2 regions of the Acidovorax sp. BL-A-41-H1 genome follow, and region 1 is predicted to be linked to the other one. Evidence: riboswitches for the same ligand, from Rfam matches in the RefSeq annotation. Region 1 holds a riboswitch; the other holds the start of a gene.

Region 1 (10,055 bases):
TTGGCGTCAAGCCGCACCTGGCCATTGGCACCGACCTGCTGTTTGCGGCCTTTACCAAAATGGGCGGCACCGTGAGCATGGCCCGGCAACGGCTCGTGCCCTGGCGCGTGGTGGGCCAACTGTGCGCGGGCAGCATTCCGGCGGCACTGCTGGCGCTGTGGGTGCTCAAGACGCTGGGCCCGGCATCGGGGCTGGCGCAGCGCGTGATGACAACCACGCTGGGCTTCGCCCTGCTGCTGACCGCCGCCGCTACGCTCTACAAGGTGATCGCGTTCTCGCGCGAACGGCAGGCAGCCGACCATGCGCGGCGCGAAGCCAACGCAGCGCTGGCCACCCGCCCCCGCCACTGGAGCCTGCCTGTATTGCTGGGCGCGGTCATCGGCACGCTGGTCACGTTCACATCGGTCGGCGCGGGCGCCATTGGCGTTACCGTGCTGCTGCTGGTATACCCGCTGCTCCCCCTGCCCCGCGTGATCGGCGCCGACATCGCCTACGCGGTGCCCCTGACCCTGGTGGCAGGCCTGGGTCACGCATCGCTGGGCTCGGTGGACTGGCCGCTGCTTGCACAATTGCTGGCTGGCTCGCTGCCGGGCATCTGGCTGGGCTCGCGCCTGGTCACCCGCACTCCCGAGCGCCTGATTCGCTCCATCCTCTCTGCGCTGCTTGCCTGGGCAGGCGCCAAACTGATCCTGATCTGAGCTCCCCTATGTACCAATACACCGCATTCGACACCGCGTTCGTGCAGCAGCGCGCAGCGCAGTTCCGTGACCAGCTCACGCGCTGGCAGACCGGCAAGCTGAGCGAGGACGACTTCCGCCCGCTGCGCCTGCAAAACGGCTGGTACGTGCAGCGCTACGCCCCCATGCTGCGCGTGGCAGTGCCTTACGGCGAAATCGCCAGCCGCCAGCTGCGCGTGCTGGCGCAAATTGCCCGCGAATACGACCAGCCCGAAGCAGCGGTGTTCAAGGCCGCCATGGAAGGCCAGGGCAAGCTGGGCACCACCTTCTTGCCCACACACTGCGCCCACTTCACCACCCGCACCAACGTGCAGTTCAACTGGATTCCGCTGTCCAAAAGCGCGGACGTGATGGACCTGCTGGCCAGCGTGAACATGCACGGCATCCAGACCAGCGGCAACTGCATCCGCAACACCACCACAGACGCGTTGGCGGGTGTGGCTGTGGACGAGATCGTGGACCCGCGCCCCTATGCCGAGCTGATCCGCCAGTGGTCCACCCTGCATCCTGAATTCGCATTCCTGCCCCGCAAGTTCAAGATCGCCATCAGCGGCGCCAGGGACGACCGCGCCGCCACCGGCTGGCACGACGTGGGCCTGCACCTGGTCAAGAACGATGCGGGCGAAATCGGCTTCAAGGTGTTTGTCGGCGGCGGCATGGGCCGCACGCCGGTGATTGGCACCGTGATCCGCGAGTTCCTGCCCTGGAACCAGATCATGAATTACATCGAGGCCATCGTGCGGGTGTACAACGAGCATGGCCGCCGCGACAACAAGTACAAGGCCCGCATCAAGATCCTGGTCAAGTCCGAAGGTCAGAAATACATCGACGATGTGGAAGCCGAATACCGCCAGATCGTCGAGATCGACGGTGGGCCGCACACGATTCCCCAAGCGGAATTCGACCGCGTGGCCGCCTGCTTTGTAACCCCCAAGCTGGCCGACATCGCCGACGTGCCCCCCGCAGCCCTGCAAGCACAGCTGGACGCCCAAGCTGCGGAGCACGTAATGTTTGGCCGCTGGCTCAAGCGTAATGTGCACCCGCACCAAAACCCGCAGCTGCGTGCCGTAACGCTGTCTTTCAAGCGCCCCGGCCAAGCGCCGGGTGACGCCACCAGCGAACAGCTCATTGCGCTGGCCGACCTGGTGGACAAATACTCTGCCGGCGAAGCGCGCGTGACGCACGACCAGAACGTGCTGCTGCCCTGGGTGCACGCCAGCCGCCTGTTCGAGCTGTGGCAAGAGGCCAGGGCACTGGGCCTGGCCAGCGCCAATGTGCAGCTGCTGACCGACATGATCGCCTGCCCCGGCGGCGATTTCTGCGCGCTGGCCAATGCCCGCTCGCTGCCGATTGCCGAAGCCATCACCCAGCGTTATCAGGACCTGGACGAGCTCGATGACATCGGCGAGATCGACCTGCACATCAGCGGCTGCATCAACAGCTGCGGCCACCACCACAGCGGCCACATCGGCATCCTGGGTGTCGATAAGGACGGCAAGGAGTGGTACCAGGTGACGCTGGGTGGATCGGACGGATCCGATCTGTCAGGCGCCGCCGCGGCGGGCAAGGTGATTGGCCCCTCGTTCTCGGCGGCCGAAGTGCCCGACGTGATCGAGGCCGTACTTGGCACCTACCGCGACCTGCGCGAAAGCGGCGAAACCTTCCAGAACACCGTACGCCGCACCGGCCTGGACCCGTTCAAGGAAGCCGCCAAGCAGGCCCGCCACAAGGAAGCCGAAACCGTCGCGGCCTGAGTCGCACCGCAGAGCACAGCCCCACAGACATGATGTTGAAACTACTTGCCGCCCAAGACCACCAGCCGCCCGCCGAGGGCGACGCCCGCGCCGTGGCCCTGCCCAACGATGCCGACGCCCTGGCCCTGCCGCTTGACGGCGTGGAACGTGTCGACCTGCACTTCCCCAGCTTTACCGATGGCCGCGCGTTCAGCCAGGCCTTTTTGCTGCGCCGCCGCCGCGGATTCACCGGCGAGATCCGCGCCACCGGCGATGTGCTGATCGACCAGCTGGTGCAGATGCAGCGCACCGGCTTTAGCAGCGCCGTGCTGCGCGAAGGCGTGGACGCTGCCGATGCGCAGCGCCAGTTCGAGCGGTTCCCCGGCTTCTACCAGGGCGATGCCGTCAACCCGCAGCCGCTGTTTGCTGCACGGGCCGCTGCCTGAGCCCCCATAGGACCGCACATGAGCCAATTCGATCTCGCACGCATCAACGCTGAACTCGGCCGCAACGCCGAAGGCCTCGTCGCCTGGGCCCTGGGCCTGGGCCAGAGCCCCATCGTCACCACAAACTTCCGCCCGTTCGAGGCCGTCATCCTGCACATGGTTGCGTCGGTACAGCGCGATGTGCCCGTGGTGTGGATGGACAACGGCTACAACACGGAGGCCACCTACCGCTTTGCCGACGAGGTGACGAAGCAGCTGGGGCTGAACCTGAAGATCTACCTGCCCCTGCGCTCGCGCGCGCACCGCGAAGCGGTTGACGGCCCTACGCCCGCGCTGGACGACCCGCGCCACGCAGCATTCACCGCCGAGGTGAAGCTCGAGCCCTTCGCCCGCGCCCTGCGCGAGACAGCGCCCAAGGTCTGGTTCACCGCCCTGCGCGCCACCGACACCGCCGTGCGCGCACAGATGGACCCGGTGAGCATCAACCCCGACGGCCTCATCAAGGTGGCGCCGCTGCTGCACTGGTCGTCCAAGGACCTGCACGAGTACTGCGTCAAGCACGGCCTGCCCAACAACTTCGATTACGTGGACCCGACCAAGGGCGAAGACAACCGCGAGTGCGGCCTGCACATCGCCCACTGACCCGCGCAGAACCGACCATGAACGCCCGTACCGACGCCGCGCTGCTGCAAAAGAACAACGACAACCCCATGAGCTACCACCTCAACAATTCGCACCTCGACGCTCTGGAAGAAGAAACCATCTTCATCCTGCGCGAGGTGGCTGCCGCCTTTGAACGCCCTGCCCTGCTGTTTTCGGGCGGCAAGGATTCGCTGGTGATGCTCAAGTGCGCCGAAAAAGCCTTTGGCAGCAAGGCCAGCGGTGGCGGCATTCCGTACCCGCTGCTCATGATCGATACCGGCCACAACTTCCCTGAAGTCACCGACTTCCGCGACTTCCGCGCGAAGGAACTGGGTGCCGAACTCATCGTGCGCAATGTCGAAGATTCGATGGCACGCGGCACCGTGCGCCTGGCCCACCCGGGCGAGTCGCGCAACGTGCACCAGTCGGTCACGCTGCTTGAAGCGATTGAAGAGTTCCGCTTTGACGCGCTGATTGGCGGCGCCCGCCGCGACGAGGAAAAGGCCCGCGCCAAGGAACGCATCTTCAGCCACCGCGACAGCTTCGGCCAATGGCAGCCCAAGGCCCAGCGCCCCGAGCTGTGGACGCTGTTCAATACCCGCCTGCAGCCCGGCGAACACTTCCGTGTGTTCCCCATCAGCAACTGGACCGAACTCGACGTGTGGCAGTACATCGACCGCGAGCAGATCGGCTTGCCCAGCATCTACTACACGCACAAGCGCCAGGTGGTGGACAAGAAGGGCCTGCTGATGCCCGTGACCGAACTTACCCCGCCGCGCGAGGGCGATGTAGTGGAAACGCGCGACGTGCGCTTTCGCACCGTGGGCGACATCACCTGCACCGCACCGGTAGAGAGCACTGCTGCCACGCCGGCCGAGATCGTGATCGAGACCCTGGCCGCCGACGTGAGCGAGCGCGGGGCGACGCGCATGGACGACAAGACCAGCGACGCCTCGATGGAAAAGCGCAAGAAGGACGGGTATTTCTGATGACAAACACTACTAATTTGATAGCTACAAGTGCATATAAATTAAGCACTACAGGCCAAAATGACCATATTTCCGCCCTCAAGTTCATCACCTGCGGCAGTGTGGACGACGGCAAGAGCACGCTGATCGGCCGCCTGCTGGTGGACAGCAAGGCCGTGCTGCAAGACCACCTGGCCGGCGTGCAGCGCCAGGGCGAGACCGACCTGGCCCTGCTGACCGATGGCCTCAGCGCAGAGCGCGAGCAGGGCATCACCATCGACGTGGCCTACCGCTACTTCGCCACCGAAACGCGCAAGTTCATCATTGGCGACGCGCCGGGCCACGAGCAGTACACCCGCAACATGGTCACCGCTGCCAGCAGCGCAGATGCGGCCGTGGTGCTGGTCGACGCCACCAAGCTCGACTGGAAGAACCCCGCCCTGGCCCTGCTGCCGCAGACGCGCCGCCACAGCCTGCTGGCGCACCTGCTGCGTGTGCACTCGCTGGTGTTTGCGGTCAACAAGCTCGACGCGGTGGAAGACCCGGTGGTGGCCTGGAAGCACATCCAGGGTGCGTTGCAGTCGTTTGCCCAGGCTGCCGGGATCACCGTGCGCGCCACGGTGCCCGTGTCGGCCCTCAAGGGCTGGAACGTGGTCGACGGCCACGCCGGCTGGTGCGGCTACCAAGGCCCCACGCTGCTGCAGGTGCTCGAAGAACTGCCCAACACCCCCGCCGACACCGCGCTGGCGGTGGCTTTCCCGGTGCAGTGGGTCGAAAAATCATCGTCGTCATCGGCCGACACCAGCCAGGGCCGCCGCGTCTTCTGGGGCCGCGTGGCTGCAGGCAACGTGACACCCGGCACGCCGGTGCAGATCTTCCCCAGCGGCCAGCTGGCCACCGTGGCGCAAGTGCTGGACCATGCCCGTCGCCCGGGCGACGTACCCGCGGGCACCAGCGCCGGGATCATCCTGGACCGCGAAGTGGACGTGTCACGCGGCGACTGGATTCTGGCTGCGCCCACGGCCGCTGCGGCCACACCGGCCGACGACGACTTTCGCGACACCCCAGCGGCCGTGCCGGCCTGGCCTTCCAGCCGCGAGCTGCGCACCACCATCGCCTGGATGGACGACGAGCCGCTGGTGGCCGGGCGCGTGTACTGGGCGCTGCACGGCCACCGCTGGGTCAAGGCCAAGGTGAAGGCCGTGGTGCACAAGCTGAACATCAACACGCTGGCCGAAGAAGCCGCCATCCAGCTGGACCCCAACGCCATCGGGCATGTGGATCTGCTGCTGCAGGAGGCGATTCCGGCCGCCGCTTTCAGCCAGGCGCGCGTGCTGGGTTCACTGATCCTGGTCGACACCGCCAGCCACAAGACCGCTGGCGCGGTGCTGGTGAACTGACCTCCATCAGCCTTTGTGCGCCGAGCACCCCTTTCTGCGAGAGGGGCCCTGCCAACCAAGGTCGGTGAAAGCCTTAAAATCGAGGGTTTTCACCGCCCCACACAACTCCCGTCATGACCCACGTCGTTTCCGAAAACTGCATCAAGTGCAAGTACACCGATTGTGTGGACGTGTGCCCCGTGGACTGCTTCCGCGAAGGCCCGAACATGCTCGTCATCGATCCTGACGAGTGCATCGACTGCGCAGTCTGCATCCCCGAGTGCCCTGCCAACGCCATCTTTGCCGAAGAAGACCTGCCGGCCGACCAGATCGCATTCATCAAGCTCAACGCCGATCTGGCCTTTGCCGACGGCTGGAAGAGCATCACCAAGCGCAAGCCCGCGCTGCCTGATGCCGACGAGTGGAACGGCAAGCCCGGCAAGGTCAGCGCACTGATCAAGTAAACCGCCGCGTGCCCCGCTGGTGATTGAAGCTTTGCAAGCGCCCGCCGTCGTAGAGACCGATGCCGTCGTCATCGGCGCGGGTCCCGTGGGCCTGTTCCAGGCCTTCCAGCTGGGCCTGCAAGGCATCACCGTCCACCTGATCGATGCCCTGCCCCATGCGGGCGGCCAGTGTGTCGAGCTGTACGGTGACAAACCGATCTACGACATCCCGGGCATCCCGGTGTGCACCGGTCGGGGGCTGGCCGATTTGCTGCTTCAGCAGATTGCGCCGTTCAAGACACAGTGGCACCTGAACACGCTGGTGTCCGCACTCAGCGTGCAGTCCGATGAGCGCCTGCTGGTCGAAACCTCGCAAGGTACGCAGCTGCTGGCCCGCAGCGTTTTCATTGCCGCAGGCGTGGGCGCGTTTGTGCCGCGCACGCTCAAGGTGGACGGCATCGAGCGTTTTGTGGGCACCCAGGTCCACTACCAAAACCTCCACTCCACTGCCAACGTGGCCGGTCGCCATGTGGTCGTCCACGGCGGCGACGAGCCTGCCGTGGCCCGCGCCGTGGAACTGGCCGAACAAGGCCAGGCCGCCCGCGTCAGCCTGCTGCACCGCCGCGATGTGTTCCAGGCCCCGGATGCCCTGCTGCAGCGCCTGCAGCAACTGCGCGATGCGGGCCGCATCCACGTCGAGGCCGTACAGATCACCGGTATTGAAGCCGCTGGCGAACAGCTGACCGCCTTGCAAGTGGTGGACGCCAATGGCAGCAGCCGCGCCCTGGCACTGGACCTGCTGCTAGCTGTGCTGGGCATTTCACCCCGGCTCGGGCCCATTGCAGACTGGGGTTTGGCCATGGACCGCAAGCAGCTGGTGGTGGACACCGCATCCTTCCGTACCAGCGTGCCCGGCATTTACGCCGTGGGCGACATCAACACCTACCCCGGCAAACGCAAGCTCATCCTGTGTGGCTTCCATGAGGCCACGCTGGCAGCATTTGGCGCGGCCGAGACCATGAAGGGTGACAAAGTGGCGCTGCAATACACGACCACCAGCCCGCGGCTGCACCAGCTGCTGGGCGTGGCACCGGGCACCGCCACAGCCCCCGCCGGGCACTGATCGCCAGCTGCCCGAAGGCAGGCTCTACAATCCGCACGCTCCGAAGGATGCTTGTGCGTCGGCCGGGGCACATCGCTAGGGGTGTGGGCGCTGCCATCACGGTGCCCACTGAGAGAGTCCCTTTGAACCTGATTGAGATCATCCTCGCGCAGGGAAGCATGTCTGTTGTGGCCATCCCCTGATTCGGTCTTGGGACGCGCCCGCAGGCCGCCGCCCTGCTCTGTATTGCTACGGAGCCTGCCATGTCCCCATCGTCTGCCGCGCCTTCCAACGAAGCGCTGGCCCCTGTTTCTGCCGACCGCCGCGTCTTCCAGTGGCATGACCACGCCTCGCTCTGGTTCAGCCTGGGCGTGGGGCTGCTGGTCATGCAGGTGGGTTCGTACCTGATGCCCGCGCTGGGCACCAAGGAGGCGCTGATTGCCATCGTGGCCGGCTCCATCGTGGGCGCGGGCCTGCTGGGCTGGGTGGCCAAGCTGGGCTGTGACAGCGGCCTGGCCAGTGCCGGGCTGATGCACGCCGTGTACGGCCGCACCTTTGCCAGCCTGCCCATCATCCTGAACATCGTGCAGCTGGTCGGCTGGGGCACATTCGAGCTGGTGGTGATGCGCGACGCCAGCGTAGCCATCGGCCAGCAGTCAGGCGTGATGACCGGCGCCCACTGGCCGGTGCTGGCCACGCTGCTGTGGGGCGCCGTGGTGATGCTGCTGATCAGTGGGTCGATGGTGCAGCTGGTGCGCAAGGTGATTGCGCGCGTGGCGCTGCCGCTGGTCGTGCTGTCGCTGCTGTGGCTGTCATGGCAGTTCCTGTCGCTGGCCCAGGCGCAGGGCCTGGAAGCGCTGTGGACGCGCAAGGGCGAAGGCGGCATGGGCGTGTTCCCCGCACTGGACCTGGTGATCGCCATGCCCATTTCATGGCTGCCGCTGGTGGCTGACTACGCGCGACACGGCAAAAGCGGTGGCTCGGCCCTGCGCGGCACCTGGCTGGGCTATGCGTTGGCCAACATGTGGTGCTACAGCCTGGGCGTGCTGGTGGCGCTTACCTTGCCGAGCAAGGATCTGGTGCAGGCGCTGCTGCTGGCCCAGGGCGGGCTGATTGCGCTGTCGCTGATCCTGATCGACGAGGTGGACAACGCCTACGGCGACACGTACTCCGGTGCAGTGTCGGCACACAGCCTCGCACCGCGCTGGACGGTACGCAAGTGGGGCCTGGCTGTGGCGGCTGTCTGCACGGGCCTTGCGCTGGTGCTGCCCATGCACAGCCTGGAGCCGTTCCTGCTGATGCTGAGCTCGGTATTTGTGCCCCTGTTTGCCGTGATCCTCGGCCGACTCGCGTTTGGCACCAATGCACCCGCACTGCTGGCGCAGGCCCGCAAGGTCAACCCGGTCCCGGTGGGCATCTGGCTGGCAGGCATCGCGTTCTATCACCTGCTGCCCATGGTCTCTACCGCACTGGGCGCAGCGCTGCCCACGCTGGCCGTGTGTTTTGCGCTGGCATTTGCCACCCGCCCGCGCGGGTGAGCGGCGTGCCTCCCGGGGCCGCCCCGGGAGTTCGCGCAGCGTGAACGCTTTGCCTACCTAGAATGGCCCATGAAATACTTTGTTCGAACCTTTTTCAAGACCCTGCGCGTCGTGCTGGGCCCGGTGATGCTGCTCAAGGAAGCCTTGACGCGACCCAAGGGCATCGAGCGGTCCCCGGCCGGGCAGAAATCCGTGGACCAATCGTGCCGCGCACTCGCCCTGTACCAGTACAAAACCTGCCCGTTTTGCATCAAGGTGCGCCAGGAAATGCGACGCTTGTCCCTGAACATCCCCAAAATCGACGCGCAGCCAGAAGGGCCCGACCGGGCGGCGTTGATGCTACAGGGCGGCCACACCAAGGTGCCGTGCCTGAAGATCACAGATGAGACAGGGAACAGCCGCTGGCTCTACGACTCGGAAAAAATCATCGCGTACTTGCGCAGCGAGTTCGCGCACGTTGCCTGACGCGAAGCCCGCCCGGTTGCGTTGAGGCGCTGCTTAGTCCGGCAACACGCGCTGCGCCAGGGGCGCGTAACCGTGATTGAGCGGACCATGGCCGCGGCCCGTGGTCACATCAGCCCCCGCAGCGATGGCGCCCAGGATGTAGGCGCGGGCATTTTCTACCGCCAGCGGCAGGGGCTCCCCGATGGCAAGGAAAGCGGCGATCGCCGATGAAAGCGTGCAGCCGGTGCCGTGGCCGTTGTGCGTGGCAATGCGCTGCGATTCGAGCCGCTGCGTGCTGCCGCCCTGCACGGCCAGCAGGTCTACCACCCAATTCCCGGGCAGGTGACCGCCCTTGAGCAAGGCCGCACGGGCGCCCAAGCCCAGCAGGGCTTGCGCTGCTTCGGGCAGTGCATCAGCACTACTGATGCTGCGGCCCAGCAGCCATCCGGCTTCATCCAGGTTAGGCGTGATGACTTCCGCCAGCGGAAACAGCTCACGCACCAGCACGCCCACGGTTTCGTCGGCAATCAGCTTGTCGCCGCTAGTGGCCACCATCACCGGGTCGAGCACCACATGGGGCAGCTGGTGGGTGCGAATCGCTTCAGCCACCACGCGCACCACGT
Region 2 (10,055 bases), on a different contig from region 1:
GTGAAAACCGCTCGCGGACCAAGACCAACCTGATGGTGTTCCTGCGGCCCATCGTGGTGCGCGACAACGCCACCAGCGATGCCCTGATGGTGGACCGCTACGAAGCCATCCGCGCGCTGCAGCAGGCGACACAGCCGCCGTCGAGCGTGGTGATGGGCTCGGTTACCGGCGCCCCGGTGCTGCCCGCGCTGCCCCAGCGCAATGGCGTTGCCACCGGTCAACCGCAACCGCAGGCGGCACCTCCGCAGCCCACACCCGTGGCCGCGCCGGTACCGCAGCCCATGCAGCAGCTCACGCCAGCGCCCCTGCCGCAGGCCGTGCCAGCGCCGGTCGCGCCCCAGGGCACCCCGCAAAGCAGCACGGTACCGGGCATCAACGCCCCGCTGGCCGCGGCCAACCCGGCCGCTTCGGCAACCCTGTACTACGTCAATGTCGGCGTGTTCGGCAAGGACGCCGAGTCGCGCGCGGCCATGGCCAAGCTGCGCAACATGGCCTTGCCCATGTCGATGCAGTCGGTGGACACCAACCGCGGCGCGCTCACCCGCGTGCGCGTGGGGCCCTACGCCAGCCTGGAGGCCGCAGAGGCCGCGGCCGCCACGGTGCGCGCCCAATCCCTTTCCGCCACGGTGTCGCCCCAGGCGCTCTGACCGAACCCTTCACTGACCTGCTCCATGCGCCATCCCCTGCCCTACGCCTTTGCCCGCACAGCCCAGCTGCTGCTGGAGGACGACGGTCACCAGCTTGTGCTGTGGCATGGGCCGCACCCTGACGCGGGAGCGCTGTCGGAGGTGCTGCGCAAGCACCCGGTGCAGCAGATGCTGCCCCTGGAAGCGGCAGCCCTGGCGCAGCGCATCAGTGCCGCGTATTCGCACAGCGAGTCGAGCGCCGCCACGGTGGTGAGCGAGGTCGAGAGCGACGCCGACCTCTCGCGCATGATGCAGGAGCTGCCAGCGGTGGAAGACCTGCTGGAATCGGCCGGCGACGCACCCATCATCCGCATGCTCAACGCCCTGCTCACGCAGGCCGCACGCGATGGCGCCAGCGACATCCACATCGAACCGTACGAGCGCCATTCCAGCGTGCGTTTTCGGGTGGACGGCACGCTGCGGGAGGTGGTGCAGCCCAACCGCGCACTGCACGCCGCGCTGATCTCGCGCCTGAAGATCATGGCCGACCTGGACATCTCCGAAAAGCGCCTGCCGCAGGACGGCCGCATCAGCCTGCGCCTGGGTACGCGCGCCATTGATGTGCGTGTGTCGACCCTGCCCAGCGCCCACGGCGAGCGCGCCGTGCTGCGCCTGCTGGACAAGAGCGAGAGCAAGCTCAGCCTGGAAGCCGTGGGCATGCAGGGCGAAACGCTGCAACGTTTTGAAAGCCTGATCGGCCAGCCCCACGGCATCATCCTGGTGACCGGGCCCACGGGCTCCGGCAAGACGACCACGCTATACGCGGCGCTGGGCCGGCTCGATGCCACGCGCAACAACATCATGACGGTGGAAGACCCCATCGAATACGAGTTGCCGGGCGTGGGTCAGACGCAGGTCAACAGCAAGATCGAGCTGACGTTTGCCAAGGCCCTGCGCGCCATCCTGCGGCAGGACCCGGACATCATCATGATCGGTGAAATCCGCGACTTCGAGACGGCGCAGATCGCCATCCAGGCATCGCTCACCGGCCACCTGGTGCTGGCCACGCTGCACACCAATGATGCCGCCAGTGCCGTGACCCGCCTGACCGACATGGGGGTTGAGCCCTTCCTGCTCTCATCATCGCTGCTGGGCGTGCTGGCCCAGCGCCTGGTGCGCAAGTACTGCACACATTGCGAAGGCACGGGGTGCGAGCATTGCGGACAGACGGGCTACACCGGTCGTACCGGCGTGTTCGAACTGCTGGTGACCACCGACGCCATCCGTGCACAGATCCACAACCAGGCCGCCGAGGCCGACATCCGCGCTGCGGCACTGGCAGGCGGCATGGCGCTGATGCGCGATGACGGGGAACGCCTGATAGCCGCAGGGATTACCAGCCGGGAAGAGGTCGTGCGCGTGACGCGGGACTGAGCCTGACTGCAGGAGCACTCGCCTTTACCGGGCAACCGGGGGGAAGGCAAGGCCACGCACCAACCTGCAGCCCTCTGCCCCGGAGGACCACAGCTCCGATAGCGACCTTGCAGAGAGCCCAGATTGCTATGCTTTTAATAGCATCCAGGGATGATCAAACAAGGACCTGCGGCCAAAATCGCCCAAATTACCGGATCTGCAGAGGCTGACGGCCCCCACCACCGGCCGCACCTGAGCCAGCGCTGTACGCGCCATGCGCAGCGGCAGCATGCACCGCTGCGCCACGCCCGCCGCCCTGCAGCTTGAACTGGCTCACCGCGCTGGTGAGCTGCACAGCCTGCTCACGCAGCGATTCCGAGGCAGCCGTGGACTCTTCAACCAGTGCTGCGTTTTGCTGCGTCATGTTGTCCAGCTGGCTGACGGACTGGCTGATGTGGCCCACGTTGTCGCTCTGCTCGGCCGACGATACGGTCAGCTCGCTGATGATGCCCGCCACACGGCGCACGCTGCCGACAATCTCCGTCATGGTGGCGCCCGCCTGGCTGACCAGCCGCGAGCCGTCTTCCACGCGCTCCACCGATGAGCTGATCAGACCCTTGATCTCATGGGCCGCGGCGGCGCTGCGCTGCGCCAGGGTGCGCACTTCGCTGGCCACCACGGCGAAGCCCCGACCTTGCTCGCCTGCGCGGGCGGCCTCCACGGCGGCGTTGAGCGCCAGGATGTTGGTCTGGAACGCGATGGAATCGATCACGCCGGTGATGTCGGCAATCTTGCGCGAGCTGGCGGTGATCTGGTCCATGGTGGTCACGACATTGGCCACGACCGTGCCCCCGCGTGCCGCCACCTCGGCGGCCGTGGCCGCAAACTCGCTGGCCTGGCGCGAGGATTGCGCGTTGCCCTGGAGCGCGCTGGTCAGCAATTCCATGGACGACGCCGTCTCCTCCAGGTTGGCCGCCGTCTGCTCGGTACGATGGCTCAGGTCATGGTTGCCGGAAGCAATCTCGGAGCTGGCCGTAGAGATGTTGTTGGCCGCTTCCTGCACCTGTTGCACCAGGCCGCGCAAGGCATCCTGCATGCGGCCCATGGCACCCACCAGCTGGCCGACTTCGTCCTGCGACGTGGCGCGGACATCATGCGACAAATCGCCCGCAGCGATGCGCTCGGCCAGGGTGCTGGCCTGGGCCAGCGACTGCAGGATGGAGCGCACACTGAAGAACGTGAGCGGAATCAGCACGGCCAGCGCAAGAAGCAGCGCGCCGGCAATCAGCCCCGACATCGTGGATGTGAGCCTGTTCACCCCTTTGCGGGCTTCTTCCATCTTGTCGCGTGCGGTTCCGGCCAGCCCCAGCAGCAACTGGTCTGTGGCTTCCATGTGCTTCTTGAGGCGGTCGGCGTAGGCCCCGCCCACGGCCCCGTCGATCTGGGCCCGCTCGATCTGCTCGAATACGGGCGCAATACCTTTTTCGTACTCCTTGACCTCGACAAGTGCCTTATCGATGGCCTCGACAAAACCCGCATCACCCGCCTGGGTCTGCCGTACCTGTCCCAGGCCTTTGGTCAACCCGGCCAGAGCCTTGCCCCAGGACTCGCGCAGGGCGGCCACTTCCACTGCGTTGTTGAAACTGATGATGATGTCTTTTTCGGTGCGGCGCAGGTCGCCCAAGGTGGTGCGCAGCTCGGCCACATCGGTCAACGTCTGCACACGCTGCGAGAAGAGGATATCCAGCGTGTTGCTGGTGCGGTCCAGTGCCAGGTAACCCATGCCACCGATGACGACCAGCAGGATCAGGGAGAAGACCGTGCCGAAATACAGACGGGTACGAATGGACAGGCGACCCAGGGCGTTCATGGCACTTCCTTACAAATAATCACAATTACCCGCCAGTTAGCAACTTTGATGCCACGGCGGCGATTTCCGCCTCCAGCCTTGGGAGCCAGAGGGTGCGTGACTGTATGTGTAACGCCCTGTTTCCCGGCCTATGGGTTTCCCCAAGCTGCAGCGGCGTGCCGCCAACTCAGGGCAACCATAAGTGTGGCTAATGCCAACCAGACCGTCAGGCGGATGCGATGGGGATGTAGAGCGCCCCGCCCCCCTTCTGGAATTCCGCGGCCTTCGCCTCCATTCCCTGGGCCAGCGCCTCGGCTTCTGCCAGTCCCTTGGCCGCCGCAAAATCGCGCACCTCCTGCGTGATCTTCATGGAGCAGAACTTGGGCCCGCACATCGAGCAGAAGTGCGCCACCTTGGCCGAGTCCTTGGGCAGGGTTTCGTCGTGGTATTCCTTGGCAGTCTCCGGGTCCAGGCCAAGGTTGAACTGGTCCTGCCAGCGAAAATCGAAACGCGCCTGGCTCAGCGCGTCGTCGCGCGCCCGGGCACCCGGGTGACCCTTCGCCACGTCGGCCGCGTGGGCGGCGATCTTGTACGCGATGATCCCCTGCTTCACATCGTCACGGTCGGGCAGGCCCAGGTGTTCCTTGGGCGTCACGTAGCACAGCATGGCCGTGCCCATCCAGCCGATCATGGCCGCGCCGATCGCGCTGGCAATGTGGTCGTAGCCGGGCGCGATGTCGATGGTCAGCGGGCCCAGGGTGTAGAACGGCGCTTCGTGGCAGGTCTTGAGCTGCTCGGTCATGTTGGCCTGGATCATGTGCATGGGCACATGGCCGGGGCCTTCGATCATGGTCTGTACGTCGTGCTTCCAGGCAATCTGCGTCAGCTCGCCCAGCGTGTGCAGCTCGGCAAACTGCGCTTCGTCGTTGGCGTCCGATGCGCAGCCGGGGCGCAGGCCATCGCCCAGGCTGAACGACACATCGTAGGCCTTCATGATGTCGCAGATGTCCTCGAAGTGCTCGTACAAAAAGCTCTCGCGGTGGTGCGCCATGCACCACTTGGCCATGATGGAGCCGCCGCGCGAGACAATGCCGGTGCGGCGCTGGGCCGTGAGGTGGATGTACGCCAGACGCACTCCGGCGTGGATGGTGAAGTAGTCCACGCCCTGCTCAGCCTGCTCGATGAGGGTGTCGCGGAAGATTTCCCAGGTCAGGTCTTCGGCCACACCGCCCACCTTCTCCAGCGCCTGGTAGATCGGCACGGTGCCGATCGGCACGGGGCTGTTACGCACGATCCAGTCGCGCGTGGTGTGAATGTTCTTGCCGGTCGAGAGATCCATCACGTTGTCGGCGCCCCAGCGGATGGCCCACACCAGCTTTTCCACCTCTTCCTCAATGCTGGACGTGACGGCCGAGTTGCCAATGTTCGCGTTGATCTTCACCAGGAAGTTGCGGCCGATCGCCATCGGCTCCACCTCGGGGTGGTTGATGTTGGCGGGGATGATGGCCCGGCCGCGGGCCACTTCATCGCGCACGAACTCGGGGGTGATGATGCGCGGGATGCTCGCCCCCATGGGGTTGCCCATCAGGCGCTTTTCACGAGCCTCATCGGCCATGTACTGCTGCATCCACTCGCGCTTGCCGTTTTCGCGGATGGCCACGTATTCCATCTCGGGCGTGATGATGCCCTTGCGGGCGTAGTGCATTTGCGTGACGTTGGCGCCGGCCCTGGCACGCATGGGCTTGCGCTGCAGGGCGGCAGCCTCGGCGCGCAGTTGCGCCAGGCGGGTGGCGTCTTCGCTTTTTTGCCCGTCATCGAGCGCCACGGGTGCACGGCCCTCATAGTGCTCCACATCGCCTCGGCCGCTGATCCAGCCGCCGCGCACGCTGGGCAGGCCTTGGCGCACGTCGATCGTTGCATTCGGGTCGGTGTATGGGCCCGAGGTGTCGTACACACTGACGTGTTCGCCGTTGGTCAGCGCAATGTCGCGCACGGGTACGCGAATGTCCGGCCGGGTGCCGACAAGGTAGCTCTTGGTGGATGCGGGGAAGGGTTCGCGGGTACGCGCGAGCAGCTGGGCAAACTTGTCAGGAGCGTGGATGGGGGCATTCATGGCGGGCACTTTCCTATCGTGGTGGATGGATACGTGCTCCGCAATCGGCCCGATGGTCCGCAAGGCGAAGGGCCGGAGGGCCCCGCCCCATTCGCGTCCGTGGTGAACGCATGGGGTGCCATGGCCAGAGGGCTGCGCATGCGCGCGTGCCTCCTGGGCGGAAATCATGACTGCAGCTCTTCTTACGCTGGTACTAACCAGATCAAGTTCGCGGTTCCGGCGGTAAGGTCCGCCGTCTCAGCACGCCCAAAACCCAAAAAGGTTCTACGTGCACCCCGGAGCAGGCCGGAGTATAGGGCAGGGCAATCCGCACCCGCCCGGGGGCTTTTAGCGCAGCCGCTCGATCAGCAGGACCGTGAAAAATCCCACGCCAGCAATCACCGTCCACTTGAAGATGGCAAAACCGATCCGCTTGTAGCGCGCCTGGCCCGTGAGTGCATAAAGGCCAAAGCAGACCGCAGCGGCAAGCAGCAGCGCCAGGGCAAACCACCGGATGATCAGCATGTCACCAGGCCCGCACTGGCTGGGCAAAGCCGCCCGGCGCCCGGCGCTCGTCTTCAAACGTCACCTCTTCCCAGGCGTCACGCTGCGAAAGCAGTTCGCGCAGGAGCAGGTTGTTCATGCCGTGGCCCGACCGGAAGGCGCTGTAGGCGGCCAGCAATGGCCTGCCGACGAGGTACAGGTCGCCCATCGCATCCAGGATCTTGTGCTTGACGAACTCGTCGTCGTAGCGCAGCCCGTCGCTGTTGAGCACCTTGTAGTCGTCCATGACGATAGCATTGTCGAGGCCCCCACCCAGGGCCAGGCCGTTCGAACGCATCATTTCCACGTCGCGCGTGAAGCCGAAGGTGCGTGCGCGGGCAATGTCCCGGCTGTAGTTGCCGGTCCCCATATCGAACTCGACGCGCTGGCCGGTGGAGTCCACGGCCGGGTGGTCAAAGTCGATCTCAAAGCTCAGTTTGTAGCCGTGATACGGCACAAGACGCGCCCACTTGGCGTTGGCGCCCTCGCCTTCGCGCACTTCCACGGGCCGCAGGACGCGGATGAACCGCTTGGGCGCTTTTTGCAGCTCGATCCCTGCGCTTTGTAGCAGGAACACGAATGAAGCCGACGAGCCATCGAGGATGGGCACTTCCTCCGCCGTGATGTCCACGTACAGGTTGTCAATACCGAGGCCCGCACAGGCTGACATGAGGTGCTCGACGGTGTGGACCTTGGCGTTGCCCACGGCAATGGTCGACGCCAGCCGCGTGTCGGTGACGGCCTCTGCCCGGATGGGGATGTCTACCGGCTGAGGTAAATCGACGCGTCGGAACACGATGCCGGTATCGGGCTGGGCGGGCCGCAACGTCAGCTCCACCCGCTGTCCGCTGTGCAGGCCGACGCCTACGGCGCGGGTCAGAGTCTTGAGGGTGCGTTGCTGGAGCATCCGCGCATTTTAGTTGCCCCGTCGCAGACGCGCCTGAAGCAGGCCTCCCGTTGACATTCATCAAGTCCGACGAGCGGTCGCACCTCCGTTACACCAGGGCCGTGTTTTTACCTACAGTAACCCTGCAATATGCCGAAGCACAATGACACGGTAGCGTCGGCCTATCAGGGGGGCAAACACCCCGTCGGCCACGCATTCATATCGCAGGGGACAAGACTATGAACAAGCTCAGCTTCAAGATGAAAATCATGCTCATGATCGGCACGGCCCTTGCGGCCCTGGTGATCATGGCCCTCGCGTCACTGCTGAACGAGCGCCGGTTGATCATCGAATCGCGGCGGGAACTGCTCACCACGGCCGTGCAGTCGGCACACAGCGTCGTGACCGGCTTCCAGGCCAAGGCTGCCAGTGGCGCCATGAGCGTGGACGACGCACAAAAAGCCGCCAAGGACGCACTGCGGCTGTCCCGCTTCGGCGGACCCGAGGGCAAGACGGAATACTTCTACATCTGGACGCTGGACTCCAAAGGGGTGATGCACCCCATCAAGCCCGAATGGGAAGGCCAGGACATGGCGGGCAAGGTCAAGGACGGCTCGGGGACCGACATCCTCAAGCAGATCTCGGATGCCCTGCGCGCCAGCCCCAACGGCCGCGTGTTTGTCCCCACCATGTTCGCCCGCCCCGGCCAGCAGGAGCTGGTGCCCAAGCTGCAGTACGTGATCCGGGTGGATGGCTGGAACTGGATGGTGGGCTCGGGCCTGTACACCGACGACATCGACGCCATCGTGCGCAAGACGCTGCTCTCGGGCCTGGTCGCCATCCTGGCCGTATTTGCGGTGGTGGGCGGCATCGGCATGGTCGTGGCCCGCTCGGTGTTGCGCCAGATCGGCGGCGAGCCGACCGAAGCGATCGGCATCATGTCGCAGGTGGCAGAAGGCAATCTGGACACTCCAATGCCCAACGCCCCCGAGGGCTCGATGCTGGACGGCCTGTCCAAGATGGTGACGTCGTTGCGGCAGCTGGTGACCGAAGTGCGCACCGCCACCGACAGTATTGCCACCGCCTCCAGTGAAATCGCTCAGGGCAACAACGACCTGGCGCACCGCACCGAAGACACGGCCAGCAACCTGCAGTCCACCGCAAGCTCGATGGAAGAGCTGACCAGCACTGTCAAGCAGACATCGGATTCGGCGCACACCGCCAACCAGATGGCCAATTCGGCCGCCGAAGTGGCAGCGCGCGGCGGCGAGGTGGTATCCAAAGTCGTGGCGACCATGCAGGACATCAACGCCAGCAGCAACCGCATCAGCGACATCATCGGCGTGATTGATGGCATTGCCTTTCAGACCAACATCCTGGCGCTGAATGCCGCGGTGGAAGCCGCGCGCGCGGGCGAGCAGGGTCGTGGCTTTGCCGTGGTGGCGGGCGAGGTGCGCAGTCTGGCCGGTCGCAGTGCTGAAGCTGCCAAGGAGATCAAGTCGCTGATCGGCGCATCGGTCGAGAAGGTCGAATCGGGCACCCAGCTGGTCGGCAATGCAGGCGCCACCATGACGGAAATCGTGGCCAGCGTGCAACGCGTGACGGACATCATCGGCGAGATCCGCGCCGCTACCTCGGAGCAGAGCCAAGGCATTGCGCAGGTCAACACCGCCATGAACCAGCTCGACCAGATGACCCAGCAAAACTCTGCGCTGGTGGAGGAATCCACCGCGGCGGCCGACAGCCTGCGCGAGCAGGCCATGCGCTTGACCCAGGTGGTGGCCCGCTTCCGGGTGAACGGCAGCAACGCCTCTGCGCAGAGCTCGGGGGCCGCCGGCTGGAGCAACGGCCCCGCGCCTTCGCCAGCGGCGCTCCCGGCCCGCGCGGCTGCGCGCGCACCGGCGCCCGCTGCACGGTCCGCCCTGCCCAAGGCTGCGCCGCGGCCTGCAGCTCCCGCAGCGCAGCGCCCCGCGGCAGCAGCCCTGCCCCGCGAGGCCAAGCCTGCGACGAGCGCCCCAGCCGCTGCCCCTGCCAAGGCTGGCGGCGACGACAACGGCGACTGGGAATCCTTCTGAGATCGCTGCGCCTGCTGCGCAGGGGCCCCGCGCAGCCCCATCACCGGTCCTTTCAGTAACGGCGGCTGCGCACCGAGGGCTGCCAGCTTGCCCGATGGACGCAGCCACCAACGACCCGCGCTCCGTCGCACGCTCCTTCAAGGCAACAAAAAACCCTGCCAGTTCGCACTGGCAGGGTTTTTTGTGAGGGTACCGATCTTCGCGCGGCACCTGGGCTGCGCCCTACCGGAACTTGCCGTAGCGTCGGCCCGGCCGCGCAGGCCGGTCCAGATCAGTCCGCCTGTTTGCGCAGGAAAGCCGGGATCTCCAGATCGTCCATGCCGCCGGACGAGAGCGCGTCCACACGGGCCGCGGCCTGGGTGCGGTTGGTGCGCCACACACTCGGCACCGACATGCTGCCGTAGTCGGTTTGCGAACCGCCAACGTGGCCACCTGGCACGCCAGCGGCTACGCCCATCGCGCCGACGCCCGACACGGGGATCTGATAAGCCATGTTGTCGGTGCCGGTACGCAGGCCACCCTGCACCACGGAAATGGGCTGGCGGCGTGCGCTGGCACGCGACAGGCCGGT

What was found. Region 1 has a riboswitch for thiamine pyrophosphate ahead of ACTPOI_RS12085 (purine-cytosine permease family protein). Riboswitches for the same ligand answer to the same signal wherever they lie in the genome.
Region 2: linked by a shared signal. The riboswitch ahead of thiC (phosphomethylpyrimidine synthase ThiC) and the one ahead of ACTPOI_RS12085 (purine-cytosine permease family protein) in region 1 are both predicted to bind thiamine pyrophosphate.

Annotation. Positions count from the first base shown of each region.
Region 1 is NZ_JBPVJQ010000005.1:213,930-223,984, reverse strand. Features, by position in the region: gene ACTPOI_RS12125 (sulfite exporter TauE/SafE family protein) at 1-698, shown strand, start outside; gene ACTPOI_RS12120 (nitrite/sulfite reductase) at 707-2,491, shown strand; gene ACTPOI_RS12115 (DUF934 domain-containing protein) at 2,527-2,916, shown strand; gene ACTPOI_RS12110 (phosphoadenosine phosphosulfate reductase domain-containing protein) at 2,935-3,558, shown strand; gene cysD (sulfate adenylyltransferase subunit CysD) at 3,576-4,547, shown strand; gene ACTPOI_RS12100 (sulfate adenylyltransferase subunit 1) at 4,547-5,926, shown strand; gene fdxA (ferredoxin FdxA) at 6,040-6,369, shown strand; gene ACTPOI_RS12090 (NAD(P)/FAD-dependent oxidoreductase) at 6,392-7,471, shown strand; TPP riboswitch at 7,539-7,643, shown strand; gene ACTPOI_RS12085 (purine-cytosine permease family protein) at 7,714-8,988, shown strand; gene ACTPOI_RS12080 (glutaredoxin family protein) at 9,058-9,453, shown strand; gene thiD (bifunctional hydroxymethylpyrimidine kinase/phosphomethylpyrimidine kinase) at 9,487-10,055, opposite strand, start outside.
Region 2 is NZ_JBPVJQ010000003.1:1,019,899-1,029,953, reverse strand. Features, by position in the region: gene gspD (type II secretion system secretin GspD) at 1-647, shown strand, start outside; gene ACTPOI_RS05615 (GspE/PulE family protein) at 672-2,060, shown strand; gene ACTPOI_RS05610 (methyl-accepting chemotaxis protein) at 2,248-3,909, opposite strand; gene thiC (phosphomethylpyrimidine synthase ThiC) at 4,115-5,989, opposite strand; TPP riboswitch at 6,164-6,289, opposite strand; gene ACTPOI_RS05600 (hypothetical protein) at 6,329-6,505, opposite strand; gene lpxC (UDP-3-O-acyl-N-acetylglucosamine deacetylase) at 6,507-7,430, opposite strand; gene ACTPOI_RS05590 (methyl-accepting chemotaxis protein) at 7,649-9,484, shown strand; gene ftsZ (cell division protein FtsZ) at 9,756-10,055, opposite strand, start outside.